Regions from separate parts of the Exiguobacterium sp. s161 genome, predicted to be linked through region 3. Evidence: riboswitches for the same ligand, from Rfam matches in the RefSeq annotation. Region 3 holds a riboswitch; each other region holds the start of a gene.
The links. Region 3 has a riboswitch for thiamine pyrophosphate ahead of tenA (thiaminase II). Riboswitches for the same ligand answer to the same signal wherever they lie in the genome.

Region 1 (7,847 bases), on a different contig from region 3:
CTCGGTGATCGTTTACGTGTTTTCCAAGAAAACGATGGAAACTCGATTAAGTGGGAAGAAGTCATTTTTGGATCAAAGGATTTAGGTGATTTATTCAGCCGTGTCATGGCGGGTAAAAAGATTGCTGAACAAGATGATAAAATGATTTCAGATTACATCGCGACACAACAAAAATTAGCAGAAGCAAAACAAGCACTTGTTGAGAAAAAAGCGGAGCAAATGCAAGAAAAGAAAGTATTGCTTGAACAAAAAAAAGCGTTAAAAGTTCAAATGAAAGAGCGTAGTGCTACACTCAAAAAATTACGAAAAGGGAAGACGAAGTTTACGACAGAACTGTTAGACGCAAAAGAACTGCAAGCGACTCTCGAAGCGCAAGAACGTGCGATTGCGGCAGCGAAGGCAGCGGCTAAAGCAGCGGCTGAAAAAGCAGCAGCAGAGAAAGCGGCAGCTGAAAAAGCTGCTAAAGCAAGTGCTCAAGCAGCAAAACAAGCCAATAAGAATACAGAATCAACAAGTTCAGATACAACACCAATCGCTTCAGGTGGTGGGAAATTTGTCCGACCATCTTCTGGTGGGGTATCACAAGGGTTCGGACCAGCTAGTGGAGCAAACGGTTATACATTCCATAATGGCGTCGATTTCAAAGGTCCCGTCGGATCTCCGATCGTCGCAGCAGCAGCCGGAACCGTCATTACAGCATCAGGTGGTGGACCTTACGGAAACCACGTCATGATTTCGCATTTCTTGGATGGAAAAGTCTATACGACGGTTTACGCTCATATGAGCTCATTATCTGTTCATGCAGGACAAACGGTCTCTCAAGGTCAGCAAGTCGGAACACTTGGTAGTACAGGAAATTCAACAGGACCACACTTACATTTCGAACTACATGTCGGAGGTTATCAATATAGTGCTTCTTCTCCTCTGAATGCAGTGAATCCATTGGCATATCTGTAATCAAAAAACGGGCTTCGGCTCGTTTTTTTTTTGCTGCTGTGCTACAGTTAAGGCGAAACGAATACTTGAGCAACTAGGGGAGCTGGAGGAATCCGGCTGAGAGGAAAACCAATCTGTTTTCGACCCTATTACCTGAACTGGATAATACCAGCGTAGGAAAGTTGAGCCGAACGGATACCGGAATGCGTGTATAACGCTTTCGTATAGCGTCGACTGCTTTTTTACAGCGGTCGACGCTTTTTTTGTCGGTCACGACTCCCTTACATTGCTCGATGGGAAGGTGAAAAGAACATGAAACATGTACTGACGATTGCAGGATCCGACTCCGGTGGTGGAGCTGGGATTCAAGCAGATTTAAAAACCTTTTCGGCTTTAGGCGTTTATGGAATGAGCGTCCTGACAGCTGTCACGGCGCAAAATACGTTGGGTGTTCAAGCGGTGGAAGAGTTATCTCCAGAAATCGTAGATGCCCAGTTAACGTCGATTTTTTCAGACATTCGTGTCGATGCGATCAAAATCGGAATGGTCTCGAATGCGCAGACGATTCGTGTCATTGCTACACATCTCCGCAAACAGACAGTTCCGATCATATTAGATCCCGTCATGGTCGCTAAAGGCGGTCATGCCCTATTGCGGACGGAGGCTGAACAAGCATTGATTTCGGAGCTTTTACCGCTTGCGACACTCGTCACACCAAATTTACCGGAAGCGGAGCGTTTAACAGGACGATCGGTCACCAATCTAGATGAAATGCGACTGGCGATGCATCAATTAGCTACACAGACAGGGGCAGTATTACTAAAAGGTGGACATCTCTCAGGAGCTGCGACGGATTTGTTGTTTGATGGGGAAGTAGAACACCGCTTCACATCGGAACGGTTAGACAATCAACATACTCATGGAACTGGTTGTACCTTATCTGCGGCGATTGCGGCGCGGATGGCGCTTGGAGAAGATTTGACAGATAGTGTAAGACAAGCAAAGAGCTATGTCACGGAGGCGATTCGTCATGGATTTGCTCTCGGACAAGGTATTGGACCGACACATCATTTTCATTCACTTTGGAGGGATACACATGTTTACGACCATTCTTGAACACAAACCACTCATTCACCATCTGACGAACACGGTGACGATCAATGACTGCGCAAACGTCACACTCGCTGTTGGAGCATCACCCGTCATGGCGGAAGACATTCGCGAAGTAGAAGAAATGGTTAGACTCGCGCAAGCTCTTGTCTTAAACATTGGTACGATCGATGCAGACATGCAAGCAGCTCAACGACTTGCAGCCCGTGAAGCGGGACGTTTGAATGTCCCGATCGTTCTTGATCCAGTTGGAGCAGGGGCAACGACATTACGTACTGCCTTTTCTAAAGAACTCATTGATCTCGGGTGTACGGTCATCAAAGGAAATACTTCTGAAATCAAGACGTTACTTGGGGAAGACGGACGAACTAAGGGAGTCGATGCTGCGGGAGATGCAATGATGGATCGAGAAAGTATTCGTGCATTCGCTCGCAAACACAAATCTGTCCTCGTCGTGACAGGTCCGAACGACTATATCACGGATGGAACGCGCGAAATGGAATTACATGTAGGAACACCTCGTCTAGGAGACATCACGGGTACGGGCTGTATGACGGCTTCCTTGATTGCGAGCTTCCTCGGCGCAGGATATACGGCGTTTGAGGCGGCTGTTCACGGAACATTCGTCATGGGAAAAGCAGGAGAACAAGCAGTCTCTGCGCAAGGTCTTGGTGATTTTAAACGAGAATTGTTCAATGCGATCAGCCTCATGACGGAGCAAGAACTGGTGGAGGTGACAGAACGTGTCAATTGATTACTCCATCTATGCAGTGACGGATCGTCGGTACCATCCTGGCGTCGCGATCGAGACGGTCGTTGAGGAAGCTGTTTTAGGTGGTGCGACGATCGTGCAACTACGAGAAAAAACCGCACAAGGAAAGGAATTCTACGATCAGGCAGTTCGGTTGAAGAGACTGACGGATCGACATGACATTCCTTTGATCATCAATGACCGGATCGATATCGCGTTACTCGTCGGAGCTGGTTTGCATATCGGACAAGAAGACATTCCTTTAACCGCAGCACGTCGCCTTTTACCAGATGCTGTAATTGGTGTGTCGGTAGCCACTGTTGCACAAGCGATTGAAGCAGAACGAGACGGAGCCTCTTATTTAGGCGTGGGATCTCTATTTGCGACGTCATCCAAAGCGGACGCTGATTCCATGTCGCATACGATGCTTCAGGCGATTCGGGAAGCCGTACGATTACCTCTAATCGGTATTGGTGGAATCACAGCAACAAATGTCTCCACCCTTCCCATCCCGCTAGAAGGGTACGCCGTCATTTCAGAAATTTTCGCTAAAGAAGATCGGCAACTCGCTGCGCAGCAAATGACAGATGCTGTGCGAGAATGGCATCAATCACTTTAGAACAGGGTATAATCCGTTCAGAGGTGATTGTATTGAAATGGCAGACGATCCGTTTTCGCGGCTATTGGATTCGATATCGGTTAGAACCACAAATCATTCGAGTCGATAATCAGGGGATCTACCATCTAGGAAAAGTCTTATTTCCGCGTCCTAATCGTATATCTTATGAGATGGCCCTTTTATTGAAAGAAAAGTATGAAAGACGCTACAAACGTCCGTTGTATATTAAAACGAGCTCGATTGCGACGGAAATTTGGGGACATACTCATTTAGACATCTATTACCGGGTACTTCTTCGTCTACCGATTCCGACTCGGCTACGACAGCGCTATTCGAACCGATTAGAGAGTACGAAAATCATTGATATCGGCGTACGCGCTGTCGATCAAAATCGAATCGTCTGGGATATCGGAGATTATGTTGGAGGATGGTTCGTATTTTGGCTCATTCGTAGGCGCATGCGCTAAACTTGCAATGTTCTGTTTTCCCATGGTGCAATATAGGTAAAAACGAGGTGACGGACATGGATATTCCCCGTTGTGAAACGATTGCGATTGACGAACAACGTGCGTCTGAAATCGGACAAGTCGTGGATACGATCCCAACACTTGAAATCGGAAAGCTATTTAAGATTCTTTCGGATGCGACACGACTGCGAATCGTTTATGCGTTGACGATTGAAGAAGAACTATGCGTTTGTGATGTCTCAGCCTCTGTCGACTGTTCGATTGCGACGGCGTCTCACCATCTTCGGTCTTTGTTGAAACAAGGACTCGTCAAGTTCCGAAAAGAAGGCAAAGTCGTCTATTATTCCCTGGATGATCATCATGTCTCATCGCTTGTGCATATGGCTATGGAACATGTGCATGAGGGAAAAGCAGTACGTGAATGATTCTTTAGAATAACGAAAAGCGTAGCTATTGCTGCGCTTTTTTTGTTCATCTCGGATCGTTTTCCTAGGACAAGCATCGACCTCGTCCTGTCAATCAAGATGACGCCTCTATAATCTGAAGAGGCTGACTCGAAAAAAGAATAACTCATCTTTTCAGACCCTTTCCTCAGGCGAGACACAAGCTGGCTTTCTTGCTTCATTCCAGCAGAAAAGCGGGTCTCGTTCGTCTCTGATAGCGCAAAATCGCGCTTGTTCCTGTAGAAGTGGCGTGTGACGCGTCATTCTTTTTGTTACGAGATAAGGGTGGCAGAATGATGATCTGCCACCCTTATCTTTGTAAAGACTGACTTTTGAGTCAGCTCCTTTTTGTTTATTCTTGTGCTGATTTCTCTGATATGGAAGGAACGAAGCGATGGAAGAAAAAAATCGTTGCACTAATCATCAAAAAGGACAGAATTAACAGGCCGAGGCACATCCATTTATATGTAGCAATTAACGCATCCGATTGTTGTAATTTTGCCTGAAGCGTTCGATATAAATCATCTTTTACACGTGATAAGTCTTCAAGGATCGTCTGAGTCGTTTGAGTCGATTGTCTGGCGAGACGTTTTGCTGCTGCTGGACTTTGGCGTTCATATACGACGAAAACCCGTTCGATTTCTGACTCCCAGACATTGTTGCGACGAAGAAGATCTTTAATTGTTCCTGGAGTAGTCGAAGATTGATTCAGACTATTACGTAAGTCATGAATTTTCGAAGTCGAAAAATAATATTGTTCAATATAACGATTATCTTCGTACAATAAGAGGCCGCGGACTGCGTTTGCTCGATCTCGATTATGTTCAACCAACTGATCGACTTGATTAATTAACGGTATATCATGATCCTTCATCTGCGCTGTCATCGCCGCAATTGTCCGATAACCAGATAAGGCATAAATGATTGGTATAGAGGCAAATAAGCTGATCAAAAGAATCAGCAGAACACGCTGACGCCATAGTGAGTGCATGCAATCATTCCTTTAAATAAAAAGACATGTCATTAGCTTAACTACTATTACAAGAAAAGTGAAGCCTGTCTATTTTTTGAATAGGGATAGGAAAGTAAGAAGTCAGTATTCTGAATAAAAAAGCAGGAAAGCTAGTGCAATCCGAGAAGCTGTTTTATGTAGAAGAAAAAGCGCAGCTTGGCTGCGCTTGGTTAAAACGAATAGGAATGTTCCTTATAGTTTCCGAAAACCGTATGAATTTCTGAGAATGTAACGAATGCATTTGGCTCAACGGAAGAGACGATCTCTTGCAAACGGACGATTTCATTATTTTGAACGACGACATAGACCATTTTTTTCGTTCGGTTGGAATATCCTCCACGTGCATCGAGAATCGTGACACCACGACCGAGTTCTTTTGTAATGACTTCATTGATTTCATCTGCTTTCTCACAAATGATGATACATTGCTTAGAAGCAGAATAGAAACTGTAAACCGTCTGAAGGGCTTTGGCGCGAACGAAGCTCATGATGAGCGCGTACATAACGTGTTTTAAGTCAAACACCCACCAAACAAGGATGTAGATGACAAGATCTTGCATCAGAAATATGCGAGGAAGTGGCCAGTTATGAAAACGAGCGAAGAAAAACTTTCCAAGAATATCAAGCCCTCCAGTTGAAGCACCACCGAAGAATATCAATGCCATCGCAAGTCCAGAGACTAGACCGGCAAAGATGGAGGCGACGAGCGGATCATTTAAAGATTCCGGAACAATTTGAGTCGGAATCCAGTCGATTAAAAAAGAGGAAGCAACGACGATGATGCCGGATAAGAACATGAACCGTTTACGCAGAAAACGAAAACCTAAAAGGAAGAGTGGGATGTTTAAAAGCAATTGCGTTAAACCGATTGGCGTGTGGAAGAGCTCTTGGATGATGAGTGTGATCCCCATGATACCACCTGATCCGATATCATTTGGAGATAGTAGTAAACTGATGTAAAGGGAATAAAGCAATGTACCGATGATTAAAAAACTAATTTTTTCAACTCTCTTTTTCTGTGGGTGTGTTGTAGTCATGGCAATATGATGAGTGACCTCATGCTCCTCCTTCTGTGAGTATCTGCCTGCAAGAGTACGCCCATATGCATAAAATTTCAACCCTTCTTATGAAAAAAGATGAAAAAGGGTACGTTTTTTTAGGAAGGTGATGAAAATGAAAAAAACGTTCTTGCTTATTGGTTGTATTTGTTTAGTAATACTAATTGGTATTCGCATTTTTCAACCATCGGATGAAGAAAATCGAACGTCTATTTGGCATGATGGAGATCTCGTAGCGAGACAAGTGGGTGCTTCGATGATGAATACGGTAGCGGTTCGTCAATTAGCCGAACAACTTCCGTTCTCATCAGAATTAAAACAGGTAGATGTCGAAGGGGAATCGTTGCGGCTTGTTTATGAGGTTACAGGAAAAGAGCGACAAGCCTGGATTGGTACCGATACTGGAACACTACAAGTGAATCAGGATTTTTTGAAAGCTCGGTTATCTAAAGTGCTGATGCATCATACACTTGTTTTATTTTCAACGATTCCTGATTTGACCGATCTCGAAATTTACTACACGGATCCGTATTCAGGTGCAGATTTTACGATGGACCGGAAAACATTCGACGCCTACACTCCGACCGATATTGAACGAGCTACTTCCTCTTCTAGACGCTTTAATCGGGTCGTCATTGATGGTTATGTGCTCGATGCATCAAGGCGAAATACTTTCTTTGAACGCTTCGCATCACGACTACGAATTCAAACTAATTAGTTGTATAAAGCAAGAAAAGGCATTTTTCACAATCTCGACACAATGATATCGTTTACATCTCGTTCTTTTATAAAAACGATAAAACAGGTCTATTCAATACTTGAACATCTTTTAAGATGGAAGTATGATAATAAATGAACAAACATTGTGAAGTGTTGAACAAAAGAAAGAGAGGTTTCTACGATGAACGAGGTAGAAGCATTAGAAGGATTACGGAATAAAGCAATCAAGTCGACGTGCATGCTACAAATGCGTCCTCTCGAGTACTTAGTTCGTGCCATGCTAGCAGGGATTTTCATTGGATTTGCAATTATTTTTACCTTAAAAGCAATTAACGGTCTATATATGGCGGAGTCACCTGTTGCGACACTTGTTGGTGGACTGACCTTCGGAGTGGCACTCGTCCTGATCGTTTACGGTGGGGCAGAGCTGTTCACAGGAAATACGATGTATTTCACGACGGCGACGATGCGCGGCTATACGACGAAGATGGATACGATGAAGGTCTGGTTGATCTGTCTGATTGGAAATGGACTTGGAGGATTAGCATTTGCGCTACTCTTTTCTCAAACAGGAATCATCCAAGAGCTTGGTATGAACAACTGGTTATTTTCTGTCTCAGAAACGAAGATCCACCATACGACGTGGGAAATCTTCACACGAGCTATCTTCTGTAACTGGATGGTCTGTTTAGCGATTTTCATTCCAAAGAACATGAAGAATGAGTTGGCGC
Region 2 (7,847 bases), on a different contig from region 3:
GGATGATCGTCAATAAACTGATGCCGATGATGTGTAATGCTTTCACTTTCAGACACTCCTCTACTACAACATAGTCCCCATCATACTGAAAAATCATCAGTAAGATGGGGACTATCATCATAACGTCATCGAACCGTCATCGACCTGTTACAAAAAAGGATAAGGTAGCCGTTCATGACCGCTGATCGAGACGATGACTGATTGCAGTTAATAAAGCAGCGACAAGCGCAACAAGCCCACCGACCAGTGCCGTGTTCATCATCGGACCGTTCGCATAAACGATGCCACCGAGTGCCGAACCGAAGGCAATCCCGACGTTACTCGCAACCGGCATCAAGGAAGCGGCGAGTCCTTTTGCTTCCGGATTGAACTTTTCAGCAAGGTCGATCAAGTAGATCTGTGTCGAAGTCGTCAATAAAATCGACATCAACGACATCAAGGCGATGTTGAACAGACCAAGCGGAAGGGATACTGTCGTGAAGTATAACGCAGCAAGGACGATTGCTTGCACGACGAAGACGAACCGTAAGCGTCCCATCGGATTTTTACTAGCAATCTTGCCGGCAAGGATGTTACTGAAGATCGAGACGACACCGTAAGCGAGCAGGATCGGACTAATCCACGTTTTCGCAATCCCAAGTTCTGTTTGCAGAATTGGTACGAGGTACGTGTAGACGACGTAAGTTGCTCCGAAGCCGAACGACGGAATGAAGAAGGCGATCAGGATCCGTGGATTAGCGAGCAATCCAAGCTGCTCCTTGATTGAACCGGAGCCCATCGATTGCTGGACGGGAACGATCTGCCACACAGCGAGGAACGCAATCATTCCCATGACTGTCGTCAGCCAGAACGTGGCTTCGAAGCCAGCGTGTTGCCCGATGAACGTACCAATCGGAACACCAAGGACGTTCGCGAGTGTAAAACCACCGAAAATGAACGAAACGGCGACACCGCGCTTCGCGACAGGTACGCCATCGCTTGCGACGACCATTGCGAGCGAGATCAAGACACCGGTCAGGATGGCTGTCAGGATGCGGGTGGCGAGCAATACTTCGTAACTTGGAGCAAAACTACTGGCAAGGTTCAGTAAGACCCAAACGAGTAACAGACGTAGAATCAGGCGACGCCGTTCCAAGTGACCGGTCAGCGACATGACAATCGGTGTACCAATCGCAAAGGAGATGGCAAATGCCGAGACGAGCGTACCGGCTGTTGCGATCGTGATATCAAGGGCTGAGGAAATTTCAGCGAGGATCCCGACGATGACGAATTCGCTTGTTCCGAGAACGAACGTCAGGAGCGACAACGTGGCGATCAACAGCCAATCGCGTCGACTTAAACGAGTAGTAGGTGACATGGATGATTCCTCAATTCTGGCGCTTGCGCGCGAAACTATGAGTAACAGGATAGCATGAAACGATTTCGTCGGGTATCGCAAAGCGAGAATTCGGGAAAAGAACCATTATTCGAAATAGCGTGTGAATTTCCAGGCTTGCTGTTTTTTGCGTATACTACAGAAGAAGACTACTGACAAAGGAGTGGAAACGATGCAAGCGACAGTGACATGGAACAAACAGATGGGGTTTAGTGGACAGACGGAATCAGGGCATCATCTTGCGATGGATGCAGCACCGGAGAACGGTGGCGAAAATCAAGCACCAAGACCGACTGAACTGCTGCTACATGCCGTTGCCGGCTGTACTGGAATCGACATCGTCTCGATTTTAGAGAAGATGCGCTTGACGATTACTCATTTCGAAATGGATATCGAAGGGGAACGGGCAGAGGATCATCCGCGGCGCTTTACGTCGATCTCGATTCATTACCGGCTCGAAGGTGATCTCCCGGAAGATAAGGTCCGTCGCGCCATCTCGTTATCAAAAGATAAATATTGTTCGGTTTCGCAATCCTTGAACGCTGAGATTTCCGTCTATTATTCCATCAATGGTGTCCGGAGCGAGGATCCTTTGTGAAGAAAGTAGCACTGATCGGTTGCCTGTTGCTTGCAGGGTGTGCGCAGGAGACGACGGAACCAACGAAACCATCACAACCGGAAACGAAGCAACCGACAGAAGAAAAGAAACCGAAACCTGAACCAACGAAAGAGGAACGACAACAAGCACGATTAAAGCAGCAACTTGAAGCGATGTCGACGTCAGAAAAGATCGATCAACTGCTCTACATCGGAGTCGCCGGCACGGAACTTTCAGCAGCTGACCGGAAATTGTTGCAGACGCATGCGATCGGTGGGGTCTTACTGCTTGGTGGGAATATTACGTCAGAAGATCAACTCTTGACGTTCACGCGTGCCATTCAAGAAACGAACCAAAAACCGTATGCCTTCGTCGGGGTTGATGAAGAGGGCGGACGGGTCAGCCGGGTACCGGATCAACGATTACGTCTCCCGACGAGTCAACGGATGGCGCAAGGTGCAGATGCTGCAAAAATGGAAGATGTCGGACGTACGCTCGGTCACCTGTCACGATTTTATGGGTTCAACATGGACTTCGCACCGGTCCTTGACGTCAATAGCAATCCGAACAATCCAATCATCGGCGACCGTGCGTTAAGTGCTGATCCGAAGACCGTCGCGACTCTCGGTACGGCCCTGATGCATGGGATGCAAGAGACGGGAACGATTCCGGTCGTCAAACATTTTCCCGGTCACGGCAATACGAGTGTCGATTCCCATGTCGGTTTGCCGAAAGTGACAGCATCAAAGGAAGAACTGAAGCGAACGGAACTGTTACCGTTCCAAGAAGCGATTCAAGAGGGCGCCGAGATGGTGATGGTCGCCCATATTCTCTATCCCGCATATGACGATCAAAATCCATCTTCGCTCTCGAAGCCGATCTTGACTGACCTCTTGCGTCAACAACTCGGATTCAAGGGTGTCATCATCACGGATGACCTTGTCATGGGGGCGATCACGAAACGATATGGTCTTGCGGAAGCGGCACGCCAGGCACTTGTCAATGGAGCAGATATGGCGATGTTTTCGGAAGCAGGTGCCTATCCGAAGGTCCACACCGAAGTAATGCAAGCCGTTAAAGACAAAACGCTGACGCCTGCGATGCTCGATGCTAAAGTGATGCGGATCTTAAAGCTGAAGCAGACCTATGCCGACAGCCAGAAGCAACAGCGACCGACGAAATCGGAGCTTGTTCAGCAAGTGGAAGCGCTCAACTAGGACTAGCGAAGCAAAGCGACTCATGCTAGACTAATGGGGCAAGCCAATTAAACACGAAAAGACACTAGGGGAGTCTCGCAGCAGACTGAGACGGAAGTATCCGGACCCTTTGAACCTGATCTAGTTCGTACTAGCGGAGGGAAGTGGCTCGAAACCTTAGATATCCTTAGCGCTTCAGCGCATTTTCGGACCACTCCCTTCAACATCGGGAGTGGTCCTTTTTCGTATGGAAAGGAAGAACATGATGCGTCTACATCTGATTTCGACGGGATCCATCAATCCACGCGATGGAGTGGAAACCTTTCAATCGCTTCAACCATATACGGATCAGCTTCATCTTCGAGAACCAAATTTGTCGGCAACAGAATTGGTAGAACTGATTGACGCGCTCCTTGCGAAAGGGTATTCGCCTGAACAGTTAACGGTTCATGACCGGGTCGACGTCGCCCATGTCGCTGGTATCGGTGTGCAGTTGACCCGACGATCCTTACGCGTCGGCGATGTAAGGCGACACTTTCCGGATCTCATCATCGGGAAATCCGTCCACTCTCTGGCAGAAGCACTTGCAGCGGAAGCGGAAGGAGCCGACCGACTGCTGTACGGTCATATTTATCCGACAGCGTCAAAGCCGGATCTACCACCGCGAGGGATCGATGCCTTGAAGCAAGTTGTCACTTTCACGACGAAACCAGTCATCGCAATCGGCGGGATCACTCCTGATCGCATTCCTGAAATCGCAGCGACCGGTGCAAGCGGAATCGCTGTCTTATCCGGTATTCTCGGTCAAGCGGATCCGCTTGCTGCCATTCAGCGTTATCAGGGGGTACGGGTATGACGGATCACATCATAATCGGTGGTGGAGTCATCGGTTTGACGCTTGCTTACAGTCTCGCTTGTCAGAACGAATCCGTTCTTGTCCTTGATCGCGGAACATGCGGACAAGGGACGAGTCGGGCGGCTGCCGGGATGCTTGCGACGGACATCGAGCTGAGAAAAGAATTGCATACGCTTGCCGCGAGAAGTCGCCGTCTGTATCCGTTACTTGCGCGACGCCTCACGCGCGAGACCGGGATCGATTGTGGCTACCGGGAACAACCATTTTTATTGAAACGAAATGGGCAAGAATACTTATTTCCATCGGTCGGTCAAATCGATCCGCGACGACTAACGACTGCATTGATGTATGCCTTACACGCACGTGGCATATCGATTGAAGAACAGGTAGATGTCACACGCATCGAAGAGAACGATGACTTCATCAGGATCGAATCGAACGCAGGAACGTGGACCGGACGAACAGTGACGGTCGCTGCCGGACGCGGGTCGCAAGCCTTGCTCGATACAGTCGGAAATTCGATCGCGACATATGGGGTCAAAGGGGAGTGTCTCGCCGTCCGTCTCGCGGGTCAGCCGTTACGCTCGATTCTGTTTGATGAAGCCGTCTACCTCGTGCCAAAAGCTGACGGACGGATTTTGATCGGTGCGACCGAACTGCCGCACGACGAGACAGTCGGCGTCAGTGTCGCTGGGATCATGTCACTGCTTCAAGCAGCAGAACGACTGTATCCACCGATTCATGACGCGGTCATCGAAGAAGTCTGGTCCGGTGTACGACCGCAAACGGTGTCCGGCTTGCCATATATCGGAGGCACCGATTCATCCCGTCGGATCTTCCTAGCGACAGGGCATCATCGGCATGGCATATTACTCGCACCAGCGACAGCGGAAGTCTTGGTAAATACATTACGGTTGATTCAGAAGGAGGAAGTCCGATGAACATTACGATTAACGGCAATGACCACACGATCGAACAGATTAAAACAATTGAGGACATGCTAACGCAACTCGGCTTAGGGGAAAAGCTCGTCATCGTCGAACAGAATCGACAAATCATCGATCGCGCGGTGTATGGTCAGACGGTCGTTCGGGACAATGACACATTTGAAATTGTTCATTTCGTAGGAGGAGGATAAACATGCTGAAAATTGGAGAAAAGACATTTGAATCACGATTATTACTCGGAACAGGGAAATATACGGATGCTACGGTACAGCAGAAAGCGATCGATGCGTCCGCTTCACAAATCTTGACGTTCGCCGTCCGTCGGCTCGATATCTTCGACAAACAACAAGCGAATTTCTTGGAGTCGCTTGATTTAGCGAAGTACGATCTACTTCCAAACACGGCTGGTGCGAAGACGGCGGAGGAAGCTGTTCGGTTAGCGAAGCTTGCGCGGGCATCCGGTATGTGTGACATGGTCAAGGTCGAAGTGATTGGTTGCGATAAGACGTTACTACCTGATCCGATCGAGACGTTACGGGCTTCTGAAGAATTACTCAAAGAAGGCTTTATCGTCTTACCGTATACGTCAGACGATGTCATCCTTGCACGGCGACTCGAGGAACTCGGTTGTCACGCCATCATGCCGGCTGCATCACCAATCGGTTCCGGGCAAGGCATTCTCAACCCACTTCATCTACGATTCATCATCGAGCAGACGACGGTCCCGGTCATCGTCGACGCCGGGATCGGTTCACCGACCGACGTCGCCTATGCGATGGAACTGGGAGCGGATGGTGTCTTATTAAACTCCGCTGTTGCCCATGCTCAAGATCCGGTCAAGATGGCGCACGCCATGCGACTAGCTGTCGAAGCAGGTCGCTTCGGATACGAAGCGGGACGTATCGAGAAGAAACAGTATGCGGTCGCGAGTAGTCCAACGAGTGGATTGATTCGATGAACCGTTACTCACGGCAAACTCGATTTCAACCGATCGGGGAAGCGGGACAAGCACGCTTGGCATCAGCGAAGGTGCTGATCATCGGCATGGGAGCGCTCGGAACGGCGTCGGCAGAGCAACTCGTCCGCGCCGGTGTCGGCGTCGTCCGAATCGTCGACCGTGATTATGTCGAGTGGAGTAATCTACAACGACAACAGCTGTATACCGAAGACGATGCGCGTCAAATCGTACCAAAAGCGATTGCCGCAAAAGCACGGCTTGAAGCGATTAATTCGACGGTGACGATCGAAGCTCATGTAGTGGACGTCGACCGGGCAGCGCTGACGTGGCTTCTCGATGATATCGATCTGATCATCGACGCGACGGACAATTTCGATATTCGTTTGCTGATGAACGACATGGCGTTGATGCGTTCGATTCCGTGGATTTACGGTGGCTGCGTCGGCAGTTATGGGATCACGTTTACCGTCCGTCCCGGGGAGACGCCGTGTCTGCATTGTCTGCTCGATCGATTACCGCGGGATCAGGAGACGTGTGATACGGCGGGGATCATCGGACCAGCAGTACAGATGGTCGCTTCCTTGCAGGTGACGGAAGCGTTGAAGTGGTTGAGCGGAAAGACGGACGCCATGCGGACGCGCTTGCTTGCGTTTGATGTCTGGTCGAATATGTTCCAACAAATCAACGTCCAGTCACTGAAGCAAACGGAGTGCCCGTCGTGCGGCATCGAACCGTCCTACCCTTACTTATCGGATCAAACGGTTCATTTCACGGCACTGTGCGGTCGGGATGCCGTTCAAATCCGGGGAGACGGACAGCGGGATCTGGAACAGTTGAAACAACGTCTCCAGCCGGTCGCTGCGATTTCCGCTCATAATCCATATTTGCTGGCGTTTACGACGGACGAACATCGGATGGTCGCTTTCCGAGATGGACGCGTTCTAATTCATGGCGAGGCGGATCTCGTCAAAGCGAAGCGGCTCTATCATGCCTATTTCGGCTAACGTTCACAAAACATTAAAAACTAATTTAAAATATATATGTTTTAAATGTTTGAAAAACAGGTAAATAAGACTTCAGACATAAATCGGTCTACAAGTTTTGAACGTGAAGAGGAGTGATTCAGATGAAACAAGAATTCGATCCAATCAAGGATCAAGCACAGACGGAAGACGCCCAAGCAGTTGTTCAGCAAGCCAACTGGAATCCGGATCGGTACCGGACGAACTTGAACCCATTCTATCTGTCACCTTGTAGTGTCGAACGTAGAGAAGACGTGCATCAGGATGCATCGAAAATTCTCGAAGTCGAGACGTCGTCGCCCCTCCAACAACTTTTTGAACACAATCAAGCAACGCATAAATCAGAACAATCGGGCAAAAAATTTAAAACAGGTATCGTCGTAGGCGTCGGCGCGATCATCGGCGGATCAGTTTCTGTGATTCGTTCCGTCCAACGTTTTAGAAAACAACGGACGAAATAAAACGTTCGTTGTTCGAACACAAAAAGCAGGAGGCAATCGCCTTCTGCTTTTTGTGTTCCAAACGGATGTTCGTCGCAGAACGAACGCTTGCATGCTACACTTAAGCTACTATATTCAAAAAGTGAGTGTGATGAAAATGAAATGGATACATACTGCCGATTGGCATCTCGGCAAAATCGTTCACGGCGAGTCGATGCTCGAGAACCAGCGGGCGGTCTTAGCGGATTTTTTGACACTCGTCGACCGGGAGAAACCGGATGCGATCGTCATTGCAGGTGACTTATACGACCGCGCCGTACCACCAACGGAAGCCGTTGAACTGCTTGACGAGACGCTCGCTGCCTTGATCCTTGACCGAGACATTCCGGTCGTTGCGATCAGTGGAAATCACGATTCGGCCGAACGGTTAAGTTTCGGAACGACGTTACTCCAAC
Region 3 (7,847 bases):
TAATTGAATGTCTGTCCTGTATTGACGCTACCGACGATTTTATAAGCCGTTGATGGACCTGTACGGACACGAAGCCCGTCCGCTGTGACCTTTACCTTATATGTCGTTGCAGCTTCAACTTTCGAAGCACTCGTTGTTGCAAAACCTGAAACTACCAAAGCTGTCATTGTCATTGTTGTAAGTAAACGTTTCATTGAGTGTATTTCCTCCTTAAAAATCTGAAGCGACAGAACTGATCATTACAAAATTGTAAGATTTTATGTATATTTATTTATTTTAGGGAATGATTTTTCGCCTGAGATGATTATAGCATCGTCAATAACACAAAAATATTTCAAATGTATTTCAAAATTATGCGTTATTAACATATATTGTAATGGGTTAATAAGTAAAAAAGAACTGACGAAGAGTCAGTTCTTTTTTCTATGAAACCTATACTGTTATTCAATGGAAGAGGGTGAAAACACAGTTAAATGTTGCGGGAGTACCTCGACAGTCACGGGAACATGACCTGCTGTATCTCCATCGGCATTAATCGGCAGTTCTTCTTTCGAGCGAATTTCGACACGTGTCGTCGTGAAGTGTTCGATTTGATCGGCTTTTGATAATCCACCCGTGATAAGTTTAGGTAATGCTTGGAGCGCATCAAAGAATCCAAGCTTCGTAATGATGAACCCATGTAGCAGTCCATCATCGACCTTTGCGTCTTCTGCAAAGGATTCGAACCCACCAACGGAATTCGTCAAGGCGATAATCAACAAGTGTGCTTCTCCATCGAATTGTTTCTCAGCGGAATGGATTTCAATCGGATAGGGACTATGATCCTTGAAGGCTTTTAGACCTTCAATGAAATAAGCGACCGATCCGAGTGACGTTTTTTGTTCGACACTGACCTCCTCAACGGCTTCTGCAATCAGACCAACAGCGATGACGTTCATGAAGTAATGGTCATCATATTTACCGATATCGAGCGGTCGGGCAGGGGCATCAGCTAGAATCTGGATCGCCTCTTCGGGATCCGTCGGGATGTGTAATGCGCGCGATAAGTCATTGACCGTTCCGAGTGGGACGATCCCGAGTGTTGGCCGATGCGGTTGCTCGGCGATTCCGGTGATGACTTCATTGACCGTTCCGTCACCTCCCATGGCGATGACCGCGTCGTAATTAGACTGGGCGGCATGACGCGCGAATTCCGTCGCATCGTGTTCTTTTTCCGTAAACCGGACGTCGACGGTTTCAAAGCGAGTAGCAAGCGTCTCTTCAGCGAGCGTCGCGTGTTTTTTTCCGAGTTCTTTTCCAGAAGACGGGTTGATGATCAACATGGCTTGAGACAAAATGAATTCCTCCTTTGACGTATCTGTTCCTATTTTCCCGAGTCAAAGGAGGACTAATCATGTTAGTTCAAGTTTCTAGAATTAAGCGCTCATACAAACCTTCAATTTTTTGTAACAATGCTTCTTTTTTCATCTCGACCGTCATCCATTCTTCTTCCTCGGATACATGAGAGAGAATGGCATCAAGATGTACGACTTGAAATTCTAGCTCTTCAATTTGTTGTTCGATGGACTGTTCTTTCGCAGGCGCATTCGAACGCTTTGAAATACTCGATTTCTTCTCATGATTTATTTGAGGTGGTGTGGCACGAACGGCTTGTCGTTTCTCCACTGCGTAAGCATAGCTTCCAGCATACGAAGTAATTTGGCGGTCAAGCCAAATGATTCTCGAGAAAAGACGATTCAAGAAATAGCGATCGTGTGAGACGGCAATCAATGTACCAGAAAAATTCTCGAGTGCTTCTTCGAGTGTCTCTCTTGATTCAATATCTAAATGATTCGTCGGCTCATCGAGAATCAAGACGTTAATCGACGAATGAACGAGGACGGCGAGTTGCAATCGCACCCGCTCGCCTCCGCTCAGTGACAAAATGGACCGAAAGACAGTTGGTCCAAAGAACAGGAACCGGGAAAGGATATGGCGGGCTTCCGCTTCTGGAACGGCAATCCGGTCTCTAAACCAGTCGATTAACCGCGCGTCCTCTTCGAAATGGGCATGCTGGGACAGGAAACCGATCCGATTCGATGGTCCACGCGTGAGTGTGCCTGCGTCTGGTGATAATTCGTCAAGCAGCAGTGAGAGCAACGTCGATTTCCCGCTTCCATTCGTTCCGACGATCGCGATCCGATCCTGTGCCATGATCTCGAACGAAACGTTATCAAAAATGTGGCGGGTTCCGTAAGAAAACGAGAGTTCTTCAGCGCGAAAGACGACTTGGCTCGAGTGATCGGTAGAAGAAAAAGAGACGTCAGCGGTTTTGGCTTCGAGTTGTGGTCGTTTAATCCGTTCGATCCGCTCGAGTGCCCGTTCCATCGATTTTGCTTTACGGAATAATTTCTCACTCGGTGGAGATGCTTCGTTTGCCCATTGCCGGAGTCGACGAATCGCTTCCTTCATTTTCTTTATTTTTTTCTGTTGCTCTTGGTAGGCGTGGAACTGTTCCATCAAGCGACGTTCTCGTTCGACGACGAACGCGCTGTAGTTCCCTATATAGGCTGTCAGTTCACCGTCTTCGAGTTCAACGATCGAGGTGACGACGGCGTCTAAGAAGACCCGGTCGTGAGAAACGAGCAGGACGGTCCCTGTATAGTCCCGTAAGAACTGCTCCAGCCATTCCACGGCAGCTAAATCGAGATGGTTCGTCGGTTCGTCAAGAATGAGCAGATTTGGCTCCATGAGTAACATGCGACCGAGACAAATCTTCGTCTGTTCACCACCGCTCAACTGGTGGAAAGGACGAGTGAGTAACGGACGAAGGTGTAACCCGTTCACCATGCGCTCGATCTTCGAGTCGAGTAGATAGCCATCCTTTTGTTCGAACGCATTCGTCGCTTCCGCATATCGTGCGAGTAACGCATCAAGATTCTCTGGTGCTGTCGCCATCATTTGCTCCAACTGTTGCATCCGAGAACGGATCGCGAGGATGTCTTCAAACGCTGTCCAAAGGACGTCGAGTCCGGTCATCGTCTCACTATATACAGGAAGTTGTTCTAAATAGCCGATCGTCAAACCGCTCTTTTGATAGATGACACCACCGTCCGGTTGCTCAAGGCGAGCAAGCAAGCGGAGTAATGTCGTTTTACCACTCCCGTTTCGTCCAATCAGACCGACACGGTCGTGTTCGTTTAAGAAGAGGGAAACATCCGTTAAAATTGTCTCGCCTCCGAATTGTTTGGTCAGGTGTTGAATGTCGCAAATCATCATAGTAAGTTGATCCTTTCGCGCGCATCAAAAAAAGGAGAGCGCAAACAGCACTCTCCCTATCGTGTGAAAGATGCGCTTTGCTGTATTTTTCAATCATGAAGTTCTAAAAAAGGGCAGACGGGTGCCTTAGAACGCCATTCCATGAAAAATCGCGCGCAACAGATACAATTGTTCCATCAACCAGTGTTTGCACGCGGCAAAGTCCATCTTTTCACACCACCTTTCGTTTTAGATACATCTAGTTTACTATTTTTTTGTCAGTTACGGAAGTCTGAATTATTTGAACACACCTGCGATTGAACTGAAGAAGTCACTGAGTCCATCGAATAGTTTAGCAAAAAACCCTTTCGTTTCTTCTGATGTTGCGAAGGCATGGATGTCTTGTCCCGCATTTTTGAGTCCACTTTCGATTTGTCCCCAGTTGATGTTCGCTTGCTCCATTTGATTGAATAGATTCGTCAACCGGTCCATTTGTGCGTCAGACAACTGGATATTGTTATTTTGAATGACTTGGACGATCAAGTTTTCGATCTCGACTTTGGTTTCCGGTTTTTGATTGGCGATCTCAGCCTTGATCTCATTCATCAAGTCAGCGACTTTATCCGTGCCGACCGTTTTTCCAACGTCTGATGTGACCAATAATTCTTGCTGTGCTAAATCCTTGCGTTCGTCACTTAACTTTATCCCGGTTTCAGCGGAAGTTTGATCGTACGCCTTCATTATTCCTGTCAGTGCCGATGTCCCGGTCACCTTGTAAGGGGAAGTAATCGTGATGTCGGCATCTTTGACACCCGCTGTGACGAGAGCGTTGAGATACATATCCTTCGTCACCCATGTGATGTTTTCCGTCGAGACGGAGAGTCCATCTCCTTTTTCCGTCAGTTCGATTTTAGCCGACGAATACATGTTGCCGCCTTTTTGCGACTGTGGGATGTTTTTCCCGAGATATTTTTCCTCGTCAGCAGAAGTGGCGATGATCGGTGTGATGCCTTCCGGTGCATTGAGACGTGAAAGCACCCATGCTTTATCTTTTGCGCCGAGCGACTCCCCGAGTGTGACGATCGTCTTATCGACGACTTGTTCGGCGGATGCGGCTGTTGGGAGTAATAAAGCAGAAGCGATAACGGCTGATGCCATGAATTTTGTTGGTGTATGCATAATGAAATCCTCCAATTGTAAGTAACAGAATGAATTATAGTATCAGGTACTAAATTTAGTGTACGGGAACGATGTCTGTTCGGAATCGGTCTGCAGATGGAGACGATATCCGTCTTCTGACACTCCATAGTATAGCGAAAAGGAGACAACTTGACTTCCGTTTTCAGCATGCTATAGTGAATTTGAATCGAATAATGACCACTAGGGGAGTCGGTAGACCGACTGAGACGAACGAAGACGTTCGGACCCTTTGAACCTGATTAAGTTCGTACTTACGGAGGGAAGTGGCGTCAAGTCTTGTTCTTCTTGCGCCATGCCCGTGTGTTTCGGGGTGGTGTTTTTTCGTTTCATAACTAAACGAGGAGGATGAGATCATGACGTTCACACAAGAAATCAAACAAGCGGCACAAGCGTATTGGGATAGTAGTTTTACGCACCCATTCGTACAAGGAATCGGGGAGGGGACGTTACCGCTCTCGAAATTTCGGCATTACGTCATGCAGGATGCCTATTACTTAAAACATTTTGCGAAGATTCAAGCGAAGGCAGCATCAAAAGCAGACGACTTCGCGACGATCGCGACACTTGCCGAACATGCGACTTCGACTTATGAGGCAGAGTTGAGCTTACATCAATCATTTTTTGAGCCGCTCGGTATTACGGCAGCAGACCTTGAAGCATTTGAACCGGCACCGACAGCATATGCGTATGTCTCGCACATGCATCATGCGAGTGAAGGAACGCTCGGTGAGACGATTGCTGCCATCTTGCCATGTTACTGGTTGTATTATGAAGTCGGACAGCAATTACTGACGTGTACTCCGGAAGAAAAAATCTATCAGCAATGGATCGACACGTATAGCTCGGAATGGTTTGAAAAGGTCGTCTTTGAACAGATTGCACGGCTTGATGCGCTGGCGGAGCAAGCGAGCCCGACGGAACGCGAGCGGATGAAACGTCATTTCGTGACGAGTTGTTACTATGAGTTACTCTTCTGGCACATGGGGTGGACGGAAGAGACATTTGCGTCAGTTTACGAAACGATTCCAGCACGAGCGGTATCTTCTTGAATCACTAGATGGTAGAATTAGGAATACCATTTAGTGAGAGTAGGGATTGGAATGGAAATCATCGTGATCGCACTTGTGATCAGTGCAGCATATGCTGTACAACGAATGCTTGGTAGAGTCAAAGTAAGATTTCTTGGATACATCATTCCGATATTAATCGTGTTATCCGGTATATCCGCTTCGACACGTAACTTTAAGGTAGCGTATAGCATGGGGAGCTACATTTCTGCTGTTCTTGTCATCGTCGTCTATGCACTACTGACTTATTGGTTATACCGCGTCTACCATCGTGCGAAAGAAGAAGCTGAATATCCGTATCAATCACTAAAAGACCGAGGCATCCTTTAAGGAGCTTCGGTCTTTTGGTGTATCACGTCATCATTTTTTCCAGTTTTTAAAGCCGTCACCGAATTCGAGATGCAGTTGATCGGTAAAGACACCGTTCTGAAAGACCGGCACATCAACCGGTAAAGTGCCTTGCGGTTTGAACGTTCCGAAGATCGCTCGGATACCTGCAGGCAGGTTCGGTCCCGCTGATTTTAGATTGCCTGCTTCGGAGTCTGGACCGTTTGGATCGCCTTTGAAGCCATAGACGAGGACGTGTGCCGGTGCGTCCGGTTGAACGGCGACATCGTATGGGTTACGGAGACTGAGCAGGACGGATGGTGTATCCGTTTGTTTCACATAGCGGAAGATCGAAGCCGGAATCGCTTGTTCTGGTGCAGTAGGTAGTAGTTTAGCACTCGTGTTGACGTTGGAACCGACGATGATGTAATCTGCTGCATCGAGTTGCGCCCGTAATGTCGGGTTTTGGTCGAGCGGTAGCGTAGTAGCCGAGTAATTCGCTGTCGTCACGTGCCAGTTCCGATTCTTCGGTAGGGAAGCGATCGTCTTTTTCATGCTGTCCGTTTGATCCGCCGCAGGAGCGATCACAAGAACGTTAGCATTCTTTTTCGGTTTGAATGGTAAGGTCCGCTGATCATTTTTCACGAGTGTAACCGCGGCTTCCGTCATCGCACGTTCTTTTGCTTTATGCTCGGGACTGCCGACGATTTGGTTCGATTGCGCGATTTTTTCAGCTAGGGATGTCGTGTCAGTCGTACCGTTCCAAATTCCGCGTTCTGCTTTCAGTGTCAGAATCCGCTCAACCGATTGATCGATCCGTTCCTCTGAGAGGCGACCATCTTTGACTGCTGCGATCACATCCTTGAAAATCCGGTCGAGTTTTGTGACATCCTGCTCGGAACGAAGGATCGTCGGCATGAGCGCGATATCGACACCGGCGTCAAACGTCTTTAAGACGGCTTCTGATTCCGTAAAGTTGTCGGCGATCGCCTGCATGTTCAATGCGTCTGTGATGACGATGCCATCGTAGCCAAGTTTTTCGCGCAGTACGCCCGTGATGACATCATCCGATAACGTCGCAGGTAAAGGGAAGGTACCATTTGTCGACGTGACGACTTCAGGTTCGATTTGCGGCATCCCGATGTGTCCTGTCATGATCATATCGATGTCTTCAGCAATAGCTCGCTTGAACGGTACGAGCTCGACTTGTTCCAGCTCCTGCAGGGACCGGTCAACGACCGGTAATCCATAGTGGGAATCGGTCGCCGTATCGCCGTGACCCGGGAAGTGTTTGGCGGTCGCCGCGACACCTTCAGACTGAATTCCCTTCATTAGAGCGGAACCGAGTGTGCCGACGAGCGCCGGATCACTCGAGAACGAGCGGACACCAATGACAGGATTTCCAGGATTGCTGTTGACGTCGAGAACCGGACCAAAGTTGACATTGATGCCGAGCGCACGCAGTTCGGAACCGATGATATGACCGGCATCATTGGCATATGTACTACTGCGGGTCGCACCTAACGCCATATTGCCAGGTAAGTTCGTCCCTGTTCCGAGCCGAGTAACGATTCCGCCTTCTTGGTCGATCGTGACGAACAGCGGAATATCGTTGCTAGCGTCTTGTTTGACGACTTCTTGCAGATCATGAACGAGTTTCGTCGTCTGTTCGGTTTCGCTGACGTTCTCAGCAAACAAGATGACGCCGCCTAAATCATAGCGATCGATGATGTTCGCGACTTCTGGGGCAAGCGACGTATGATTGCTGCCATTCCACTGTCGGAAGTCCGGCATGATCATCTGCCCGATTTTTTGTTCGAGTGTCATCGTGTCGATTTTGTGACTGATCCGATCGGCTGAAGATCCTGCATCTGCCATGACAGGTAAACTACTTGAGACGAGTACTGCTGCGAGTCCGGCTGTTAACGTGAACTGTCCGATTTTTTTCATGATGTACGTCCTCCTTTAGTCAAACCGTGACTGGAATTCTTTTCAATACGGACAGTATAGCAAGGT
Region 4 (7,847 bases), on a different contig from region 3:
GATATCTGGTCGATTTTCCATGTCTTGTTTCCAGAATTACTGCCGGATTTAGCGACGTTTGAGAAATGGTCATTTGATGACATGCAACAGTTCATCCAACCGTTCTTATTACGGCGTGAGAAACAAGATGTCTTACAGGATTTACCGAAGAAACAGATCGAGCATCATTATGTCGAGCTCGGTCCTAACCAAAAACGGTTATATGCGTCGTATCTTGCCAAATTGCAACTCGAGACGCTGCAGCACTTAGACGAGACGAAACGCGAAGATCGTTTGAAGTTACTGGCTGGGTTAACGCGGTTGCGGCAAATTTGCGACGATCCGGAGTTATTCGTTGAGGGATACACGGGAGAAGCGACAAAACGAACGCGTCTGCTCTCATTGATTGCCGAAAAACGGGCCGCCGGAAAGCGGATCTTGATTTTCTCGCAGTATACACAAATGCTCGAGCGCATTCGCTCGGATCTCGCGCAACGTCACCTCCCTCACTTCCTGTTGACGGGTGAGACACCACTCGAAGACCGGGTGGCGTTATGCGATCGGTTCAATGACGGTGAAGTCGATCTCTTCTTGATTTCCCTGAAAGCGGGTGGGACGGGATTGAATCTCGCAACTGCTGATACCGTCATCCTCTTTGACAGCTGGTGGAATCCGGCCGTCGAACAGCAAGCTGCCGATCGTGCCCACCGGCTTGGACAACAATCCGACGTGACGGTCATCAAATTGCTGACACGCGGGACAATCGAAGAAAAGATGACGGAATTACAAGATCGAAAAGCCCAGATGGTCGATGCCGTCCTGACGGCTCCAGACAGTGATGCCTTGACCGTCAAAGAACTCGTTCATCTCGTAGAAACAAAGGAGGAACATCGGTGACCCTTGATCTCCTGCTTGGTTACCTTATCGGCAGTATTCTTGGCGGTACGCTCTGGAAGTACGTCAGTCGTACCGATTTGGCTCAGGTCGGTTCCGGAAACATCGGTGCCCGCAACGCCCATCGTGCCGGTGGGCTCCCGGCCTTTTTATTCGTGTATCTGTTTGATGCCGCGAAGACCGTTCTTGCACTACAGATCACAGATGCATTTTATCCCGTTGCTCTTGCCGTGCTCATCGGCCACTTGTTTCCATTGTTTCATCCGCGACGTGGCGGTAAAGGATATGCCGTATTTTCCGGCATCGTCTTCGCCATCACGCCGTGGGCATATCTTGTCGGACTAGGCATACTCGGTCTGTCTTATCTCGTAACGAAAGATAGCGTCAAAGCGGGGCTGATTCCGGTTGTTCTGCTCCCGTTACTCCCTGTCTACTTTGACGCGGGACCCATCAATATCTTGTGTGCCGTTGCCGTAAGTCTACTTGTCCTGTGGGCTCATGATGCACTTCACAAGCCAGTCATTACATAAGGAGGACGTCTCATGATCGACTTTTCCATTGCCACCGCTTCGGACGCGGAAGCAATCCATGAACTGAACTACCTCACCTTCACGGAAGAGATTCCGCAACATCAACCGAATATCGAACGGAAACGGATTGACCGGTTTCATGATCAAAATACCTATCTGATCGGCAAGGAAGACGATCGACTCGTCGCGATGATTGCTATTCGAAAGCATCGTCCTTTTTCGCTTGAGGAAAAGGGCGTGACGCTAGATGAGACACTGACGGACCCAGCGGAAATCCGCTTACTCAGCGTTCGTCCCGAATACCGCAATAGTCGTACGTTCATGCAATTAATGCGTTTTTTGATGGTCTACTTGGAGCGGGAAACGATTGATCATGTCTATATCAGTGGTACGACACGGGAAGCTAAACTATATGCGCGGTTCGGCTTCACACCAATCGCAGCAACGCTCGGTAGTGGCGATGCCCAGTTCGTACCGATGTTGTTGTCACGCGCAACATATGAACGATCCGTCATCGCGGACGTTTTACGTCCTCTGCATTTTCTAGCCGGTCCAGTCGAGGTTGCACCAACGGTTCGCCAAGCGGCGCAACAAGCACCGCGCCCGCACCGGACGGCTTCGATGCGCCAGCTCGATCAAGATTTACGTGGTCGGATGTGTCAGTTGCTGGATTTGCCACATGTCTCGATGGCTGTCGGCAGTGGTACCCTCGCCAACGATATCGTCGCACAACAACTGAGTGGACATGGATTGATCCTAAACGGTGGCGAGTTCGGTCAACGCTTGATCGATCACGCGGCACGAGCAGGAAAGTCATTTGATATCCACCTGCTTCCGTCCGGTCACCCAATCGAATTAGAACAACTCGCAAGCCAGCTGCATCAAACGGAATACGACTGGATCTGGTTGACGCATTGTGAGACGTCTACGGGCGTCCTCTACGATCTCGATGCGGTAAAAGCACTGTTAAATCAACGAACCGCACTCATCGTCGATGCGATCAGCGCCGTCGGAACCGGACGTTTCTCATACGCTGGTTGCAGATTCGTCACGACCGTCTCCGGAAAAGCAATTGGTGGTTTACCGGGTCTTGCGTTCATCGGTCATACAGACAGCATCCTACCTTCTCCACGAATTCCACGTTATCTGGATCTCGGACTCTATGCGGAAGGCGTCGCCTTTTCCGGCTCATCGAACTTGTTGCTCGCCTGTCAGGCAGCGCTCGATGCCCTTGATCTCGATCAAGCCGCCATCAAGATGACCTATCTCGAACAGGCCGTTCGGGCGACTGGTTTCAACCTGCTTGCGACTCAAGAAGCACAAGCGCCGGGAATTCTGACGATCGTCCATCCGTCAGCAACCGCTTTAGGAGACGCTCTCCGGATCCAGGGCTATCATGTTCAATATGAAAGCGACTATCTCGTCCATAATCAATGGCTCCAAATCTCAACGATGGGACAGACGACGATGCGGCACATCGAACGTCTCATCCGAGTATTAGTCCGTGAAAACCAACGCATCACCATAAAAAATGAAAAAAATGAAAGACCTCTTAACCCTTGATTTCAAGCGTTTTGGAGGTCTTTCGACTTTAAAAAATAAAAAATAGAGGTTTAAGGATTTAAAACATAGGGGTATAAACTCACTAGCACCGCATCAAACGGTGACTTACTCACACATGTTTCTCAATATCAGCGTAATGACCTGGGAGAGAAATGCAAAGTCACGAAAGCGTCAGATTCAATGCGAGTCTGGAACCGATTGTCTTAGCATATTTAAATTGTTCAGGACTTGTCCTGCTCCTACATTCATTACCTTTTGAGGGCTATACCAAATTCAAGGGGGAAATGAACATGTCAGTTAAATTAACAGCCGAAAAACGCGAGGTACGTCCACGCTCACTCCGTAAACAATTACGTCATGAAGGAAAAGCTCTTGGTGTCGTGTATGGTTACAAAGTGGAAAGTACACCAATCGCATTTGAAGAAAAAGAATTGCTTAAAATCGTTCGAGAAAACGGTGAGAACGTCTTGATTTCACTGAAACTCGACGGTAAAAATATTAACGTCTTAATCAACCGTCGTGATATGGATGTATTCACACCAACTGTCGATCACGTTGAATTCATCGCCGTTAAAATGGATGAAGAGACAGAAGTCGAAGCAGACGTCGTACTCATCGGCGAAGCAGCTGGTGCTAAAGTCGGTGGATTCCTGTCACAGACACTCTTTAAAGTGACAGTCGCAGCAACACCAGATAAATTACCAGAGAACGTCGAAGTCGACGTCACAAACCTCGAAATCGGCGATTCAATCTCTGTAGCTGATCTTCCGGAACAAAAAGATTTCCGTATCGTCACAGAAGGCGACATTCAAGTCGCAGCTGTCGTCGAATCAACGCTTGAACAAGAGCTTGAGGAAATCAAAGAAGCAGAAGCTGAGGCACAAGCGGAAGCTGGCGAAGACAACGAAGCGGAAGCTACGGAAGAGTCTTCAGAAGAAGCAAAAGAAGAGAACGAAGACAACAAATAAGTCGTTTAACGATACGCCTTTCGTGGCGTATCGTTTTTTTGTGTCTTGACAATAGACAGAAGATTGCCTAAAGTGAACAGCGTATCATCTATTACCATATCCACTAGGGGAGCCCATTTGGCTGAGACGATTCACTTCGGACCCTTCGAACCTGATCTAGTTCATACTAGCGTAGGAAAGTGGAGCGATCACATCCAATGACTCCTGCTGCGCGCAGTTTTTCTGAGGACCGCTCTCTTTTTTACGGAGGGCGGTCTTTTTTGGTGTCTCCCCTACTTAAAGGAGGACAAACACGATGCAACACTGGAAAATGAAAGAAATTATGGTCATGATGATGCTCGCCGTCGCTTGCGGGGTCATCTATCTCGGTTGGTCGACACTCTGGTTACCGATGTCTGCAATCTTCGGGCCAGTCGGTGCCAACTGGATGTTTGGGATCTGGATCATCGCAAGCCCGCTCGTCGCAGCAATCATTCAAAAACCAGGTGCTGCCCTCATCGCGGAAATCGTCGCGGCAGCCGTCGAGCTGTTCACGGGTAGTCACTTTGGCTTATCGGCTCTACTGATCGGGGTCTGCCAAGGACTTGGTGCGGAACTCGTCTTCGCGATGACGCGTTATCGCCGTTATGACACCTGGACATTGATGTTATCGGGTGTTGGAGCCGCAATTGGTAGCATCGTCTATAGTCTGATCGCGAACGGATTCGGTTACTACACGACGACGACGTTGCTTGCGACAACAGGTTTACAAATGATTAGTGGTGCATTACTCGGCGGCTTGCTTGCAGCGATTCTCATCCGTCGCCTTGTTGCGACCGGTGTCTTGAACGGGTTTGCGGCAGGACGTGCGAAACGGGAAGTCGCATGATTACTGTCGACGATCTCAGCATCCGCTATCCCGGTCAGATGAAATCGGTGCTCAATCATGTATCGCTGACGATCGAACACGGAACGACCCTTCTGCTCGGACGCAGTGGGAGTGGCAAGACGACACTGCTTCATGCCCTAGCCGGACTGACACCGGAGACGATCGAAGTCGAACAGACTGGTACAGTTACCCGGTCCGGTTCGGTCGGAGTCTTATTTCAAAATCCAGAAGAACAGTTCTGCATGGAAACGATCGGACGCGAAATCGCTTTTAGTTTAGAAAACCGGTCGATTCCACGCGAAGAGATGGAGGAACGCATTGAACGCTTACTCGCACTCGTTGGTCTCCCTCTCCCCTTCTCGACACCAATCGCGAGTCTATCCGGGGGGATGAAACAACGCCTCGCGCTCGCCGCGGTCCTGGCACTTGAGCCGACGATTTTATTACTAGATGAACCAACGGCTCAGATTGACCCGATCGGGCAACACGAGCTGATGGCGTTGATCTTTCGGATTCAGAAAGAACATGATTTAACGATCGTCTTGATCGAGCACCAACTCGATGTCTGTTTGCCGTATGTCGATCAGATCATCTTACTTGAAGACGGATCGGTGACTGCAACGGCGCATCCGCAGGATTTGTTCCCGCAGGGGTATAAAGAGCTTCAATCGAAAGGGATCGCTGTTCCCTCTTTGTATCCGTACACGTTAGAGACGTTACCCATAGATGGACCACAAGCAGCGCGACTTCACGTGCTTCCTCCAGTCGCTACAGCAGGCACTGCCTTGTTACACGTCGCTGCATTATCGACGAAAGCACCTTACCCGCTGACCGATGCGACATTTTTCCTGAAGACGGGAGAATGGGTGATGCTGCTCGGGGCAAACGGATCCGGGAAAAGTACGTTGCTTGCAACACTCGGGCGGTTGCTCTCGCATCAAGGAACATATCGGTTCCAGGAACGTCCGGCTCAGCGTTACTCCCGGCGACGCTTTTATGAGCATGTTGGTTATGTCTTTCAACAACCGGATCTGCAGTTTCTCAAACTGACAGTCGAAGCGGAAATCGACTGGAGTCACCGGGCAGCGACGAGTGATGAGCGCACAGCGTTGCTCGAACGGCTGGAACTCGCATCTGTCAAACAGCAGTCACCGCTTGCGCTTAGTACGGGGCAACAACGAAGGCTCAGCGTCGCGACGATGCTCGGGCAGTCAAAGGATGTGTTGTTGCTCGATGAACCGACGTTCGGACAGGATGGATTGACGACGCGGCGGCTCATGGAACAGTTGTTGACGGAACAACAAAACGGAACGACACTCGTCATGGCAACACACGATATGGAACTCGTCGCCCGATACGCGGATCGTGTCCTCGTCATGGAGCAAGGGCGGATTGCTTTTGACGGGCGTCCGAGCGAGTTATTCGCTGACGTTCCGTTACTCGAACGCTGTCAGCTACAACGTCCACTTTCGTACCAATTCCAGGAGGTGAAGCGCAATGCAGACAAACGCGTCACCGTTCGCTAAACTCAATCCTGTCATTAAGGGGAGCGGATTGGTTTTGATCATGTTTGCCTTGATTGCAACGAACGACTGGGTCAAGACGTTGGTGTTCCTGAGTTTTGCTATCGCTCTGCTACTCCTCTCCGGGTGGGGTCCTCGCGATTTCTTGAAACGACTCGCACCTTACAGTCTATTATTCTTATTGACGTTCTGGATGATGGCAGCCTTCGGCAAAGGAACGAATCCTCTATGGTCGTTTGGTTGGTTTCATGTCACGTCGGAAAGTGTCATGCACGGCTGGTTACTTGCCTTACGGATGGCAACGTTCGTCTGCTTAAGTTTCGCTTTCGTCACGACGACCGATGCGACCCGGTTCGTGATGAGCTTAATTCACCAGGCAAAGGTGTCGCCTCGCTTCGCGTATGGGTTCCTTGCCGGGATCCGCTTTCTGCCACAACTGGTCGAAGAAGTCCGCGTCTTACGGCGAGTCCGAATGATTCGGAACGTGCACAGTCGCTTTCCTGGTGATGCGTTCCTATCAATCGGCTTACCGCTCTTCTCGCGATCGATCCAGCGGGCAGAACGGATGGCAATCGCTTTCGAAGCCCGTCATTTTTCAGTGGAACGGACATATTATGAAGTGCCAGTCGTTCAGCGCCAGGATATTATCTACCTCGTGGTCATCCTCCTGTTTATCAGTCTTGTCTTTTGTCTATGATTACCGCCACCCGTATCCGGGTACATTCTAGCAAGACAGATTGAAGGAGAACGACATGAAACGAATCCTCTTGATTGGTGCAGGGCACGCTCATCTGCATTGCATTACCAATGGACCAACAGAAGACGTCGAGTGGCTGATTTTAAACGCCTCGACGTACCAATATTACTCGGGCATGTACTCCGGACTTGCTGACGGTACATACGACATTGATGAGATCCGTATCGACGTCGCCGTCTTATGTCGCGCCTATGATAAACAATTCATCGAGGAGACCGTCATCAAAATCGACCCCGTTGAAAAAGTCGTCTTCGGTGCATCCGGCAGACACTATACTTATGACGTCGTCTCGACGAATATCGGCTCGTTCGATTGGTCGGAAGATACGACACGATTATCGATCAAACCGAACTACCGGTTACCGGATACATTAAAGCGTCTGCAACAAGCAAAGCGTCCAGTCTTGATTGGAAGTGGTGCAGCGGCCGTCGAGATGGCGGCGTCCTTGAAAGTGGCGGATGTGCCGATTACACTGATCACGGATCCCGAGTTGCTTTCAGGACACCCCGCAGCGGAAGCCATTAAACGACGCTTACAAGAACTCGATGTTCATTGGATTCGAGAACGGCCACTGAACGAGGCGTCTCCTCTCCGCTTTTCACATCACCCACCAATCGAGCCAGATGCCATCATCCGCTTGACGGGTGCGAAAGCTCCGGCATTGTTTGCGGACAGCAAGCTCTATACGGAAGACGGATTTCTACTCGTCAACGAACAGCTGCAAGCGCTCGATGATCCAAGTCTGTTTGCTGCGGGTGACGCGGC

Region 1: linked by a shared signal. The riboswitch ahead of thiD (bifunctional hydroxymethylpyrimidine kinase/phosphomethylpyrimidine kinase) and the one ahead of tenA (thiaminase II) in region 3 are both predicted to bind thiamine pyrophosphate.
Region 2: linked by a shared signal. The riboswitch ahead of KNQ14_RS08545 (thiamine phosphate synthase) and the one ahead of tenA (thiaminase II) in region 3 are both predicted to bind thiamine pyrophosphate.
Region 4: linked by a shared signal. The riboswitch ahead of KNQ14_RS06460 (ECF transporter S component) and the one ahead of tenA (thiaminase II) in region 3 are both predicted to bind thiamine pyrophosphate.

Annotation. Positions count from the first base shown of each region.
Region 1 covers NZ_JACSNH010000005.1:113,844-121,690, reverse strand. The annotation lists gene KNQ14_RS13160 (murein hydrolase activator EnvC family protein) at 1-957, shown strand, start outside; TPP riboswitch at 1,023-1,133, shown strand; gene thiD (bifunctional hydroxymethylpyrimidine kinase/phosphomethylpyrimidine kinase) at 1,249-2,052, shown strand; gene thiM (hydroxyethylthiazole kinase) at 2,033-2,800, shown strand; gene thiE (thiamine phosphate synthase) at 2,790-3,416, shown strand; gene KNQ14_RS13140 (hypothetical protein) at 3,440-3,883, shown strand; gene KNQ14_RS13135 (ArsR/SmtB family transcription factor) at 3,940-4,308, shown strand; gene KNQ14_RS13130 (CHASE3 domain-containing protein) at 4,679-5,317, opposite strand; gene KNQ14_RS13125 (YitT family protein) at 5,509-6,375, opposite strand; gene KNQ14_RS13120 (hypothetical protein) at 6,512-7,114, shown strand; gene KNQ14_RS13115 (formate/nitrite transporter family protein) at 7,298-7,847, shown strand, end outside.
Region 2 covers NZ_JACSNH010000002.1:186,372-194,218, reverse strand. The annotation lists gene KNQ14_RS08565 (DoxX family membrane protein) at 1-46, opposite strand, end outside; gene KNQ14_RS08560 (MFS transporter) at 173-1,357, opposite strand; gene KNQ14_RS08555 (OsmC family protein) at 1,548-1,973, shown strand; gene nagZ (beta-N-acetylhexosaminidase) at 1,970-3,190, shown strand; TPP riboswitch at 3,247-3,349, shown strand; gene KNQ14_RS08545 (thiamine phosphate synthase) at 3,432-4,025, shown strand; gene KNQ14_RS08540 (FAD-dependent oxidoreductase) at 4,022-4,966, shown strand; gene thiS (sulfur carrier protein ThiS) at 4,963-5,163, shown strand; gene KNQ14_RS08530 (thiazole synthase) at 5,166-5,930, shown strand; gene KNQ14_RS08525 (ThiF family adenylyltransferase) at 5,927-6,934, shown strand; gene KNQ14_RS08520 (hypothetical protein) at 7,057-7,413, shown strand; gene KNQ14_RS08515 (exonuclease SbcCD subunit D) at 7,550-7,847, shown strand, end outside.
Region 3 covers NZ_JACSNH010000003.1:276,390-284,236, forward strand. The annotation lists gene KNQ14_RS10970 (M23 family metallopeptidase) at 1-194, opposite strand, end outside; gene KNQ14_RS10975 (diacylglycerol/lipid kinase family protein) at 441-1,334, opposite strand; gene abc-f (ribosomal protection-like ABC-F family protein) at 1,402-3,258, opposite strand; gene KNQ14_RS10985 (DUF1002 domain-containing protein) at 3,535-4,416, opposite strand; TPP riboswitch at 4,610-4,716, shown strand; gene tenA (thiaminase II) at 4,791-5,486, shown strand; gene KNQ14_RS10995 (hypothetical protein) at 5,538-5,834, shown strand; gene KNQ14_RS11000 (glycoside hydrolase family 3 protein) at 5,865-7,781, opposite strand.
Region 4 covers NZ_JACSNH010000001.1:1,273,093-1,280,939, reverse strand. The annotation lists gene KNQ14_RS06480 (DEAD/DEAH box helicase) at 1-876, shown strand, start outside; gene KNQ14_RS06475 (glycerol-3-phosphate acyltransferase) at 873-1,403, shown strand; gene KNQ14_RS06470 (GNAT family N-acetyltransferase) at 1,416-2,966, shown strand; gene KNQ14_RS06465 (50S ribosomal protein L25/general stress protein Ctc) at 3,257-3,934, shown strand; TPP riboswitch at 4,030-4,129, shown strand; gene KNQ14_RS06460 (ECF transporter S component) at 4,230-4,802, shown strand; gene KNQ14_RS06455 (ABC transporter ATP-binding protein) at 4,799-6,328, shown strand; gene KNQ14_RS06450 (energy-coupling factor transporter transmembrane component T family protein) at 6,300-7,022, shown strand; gene KNQ14_RS06445 (NAD(P)/FAD-dependent oxidoreductase) at 7,078-7,847, shown strand, end outside.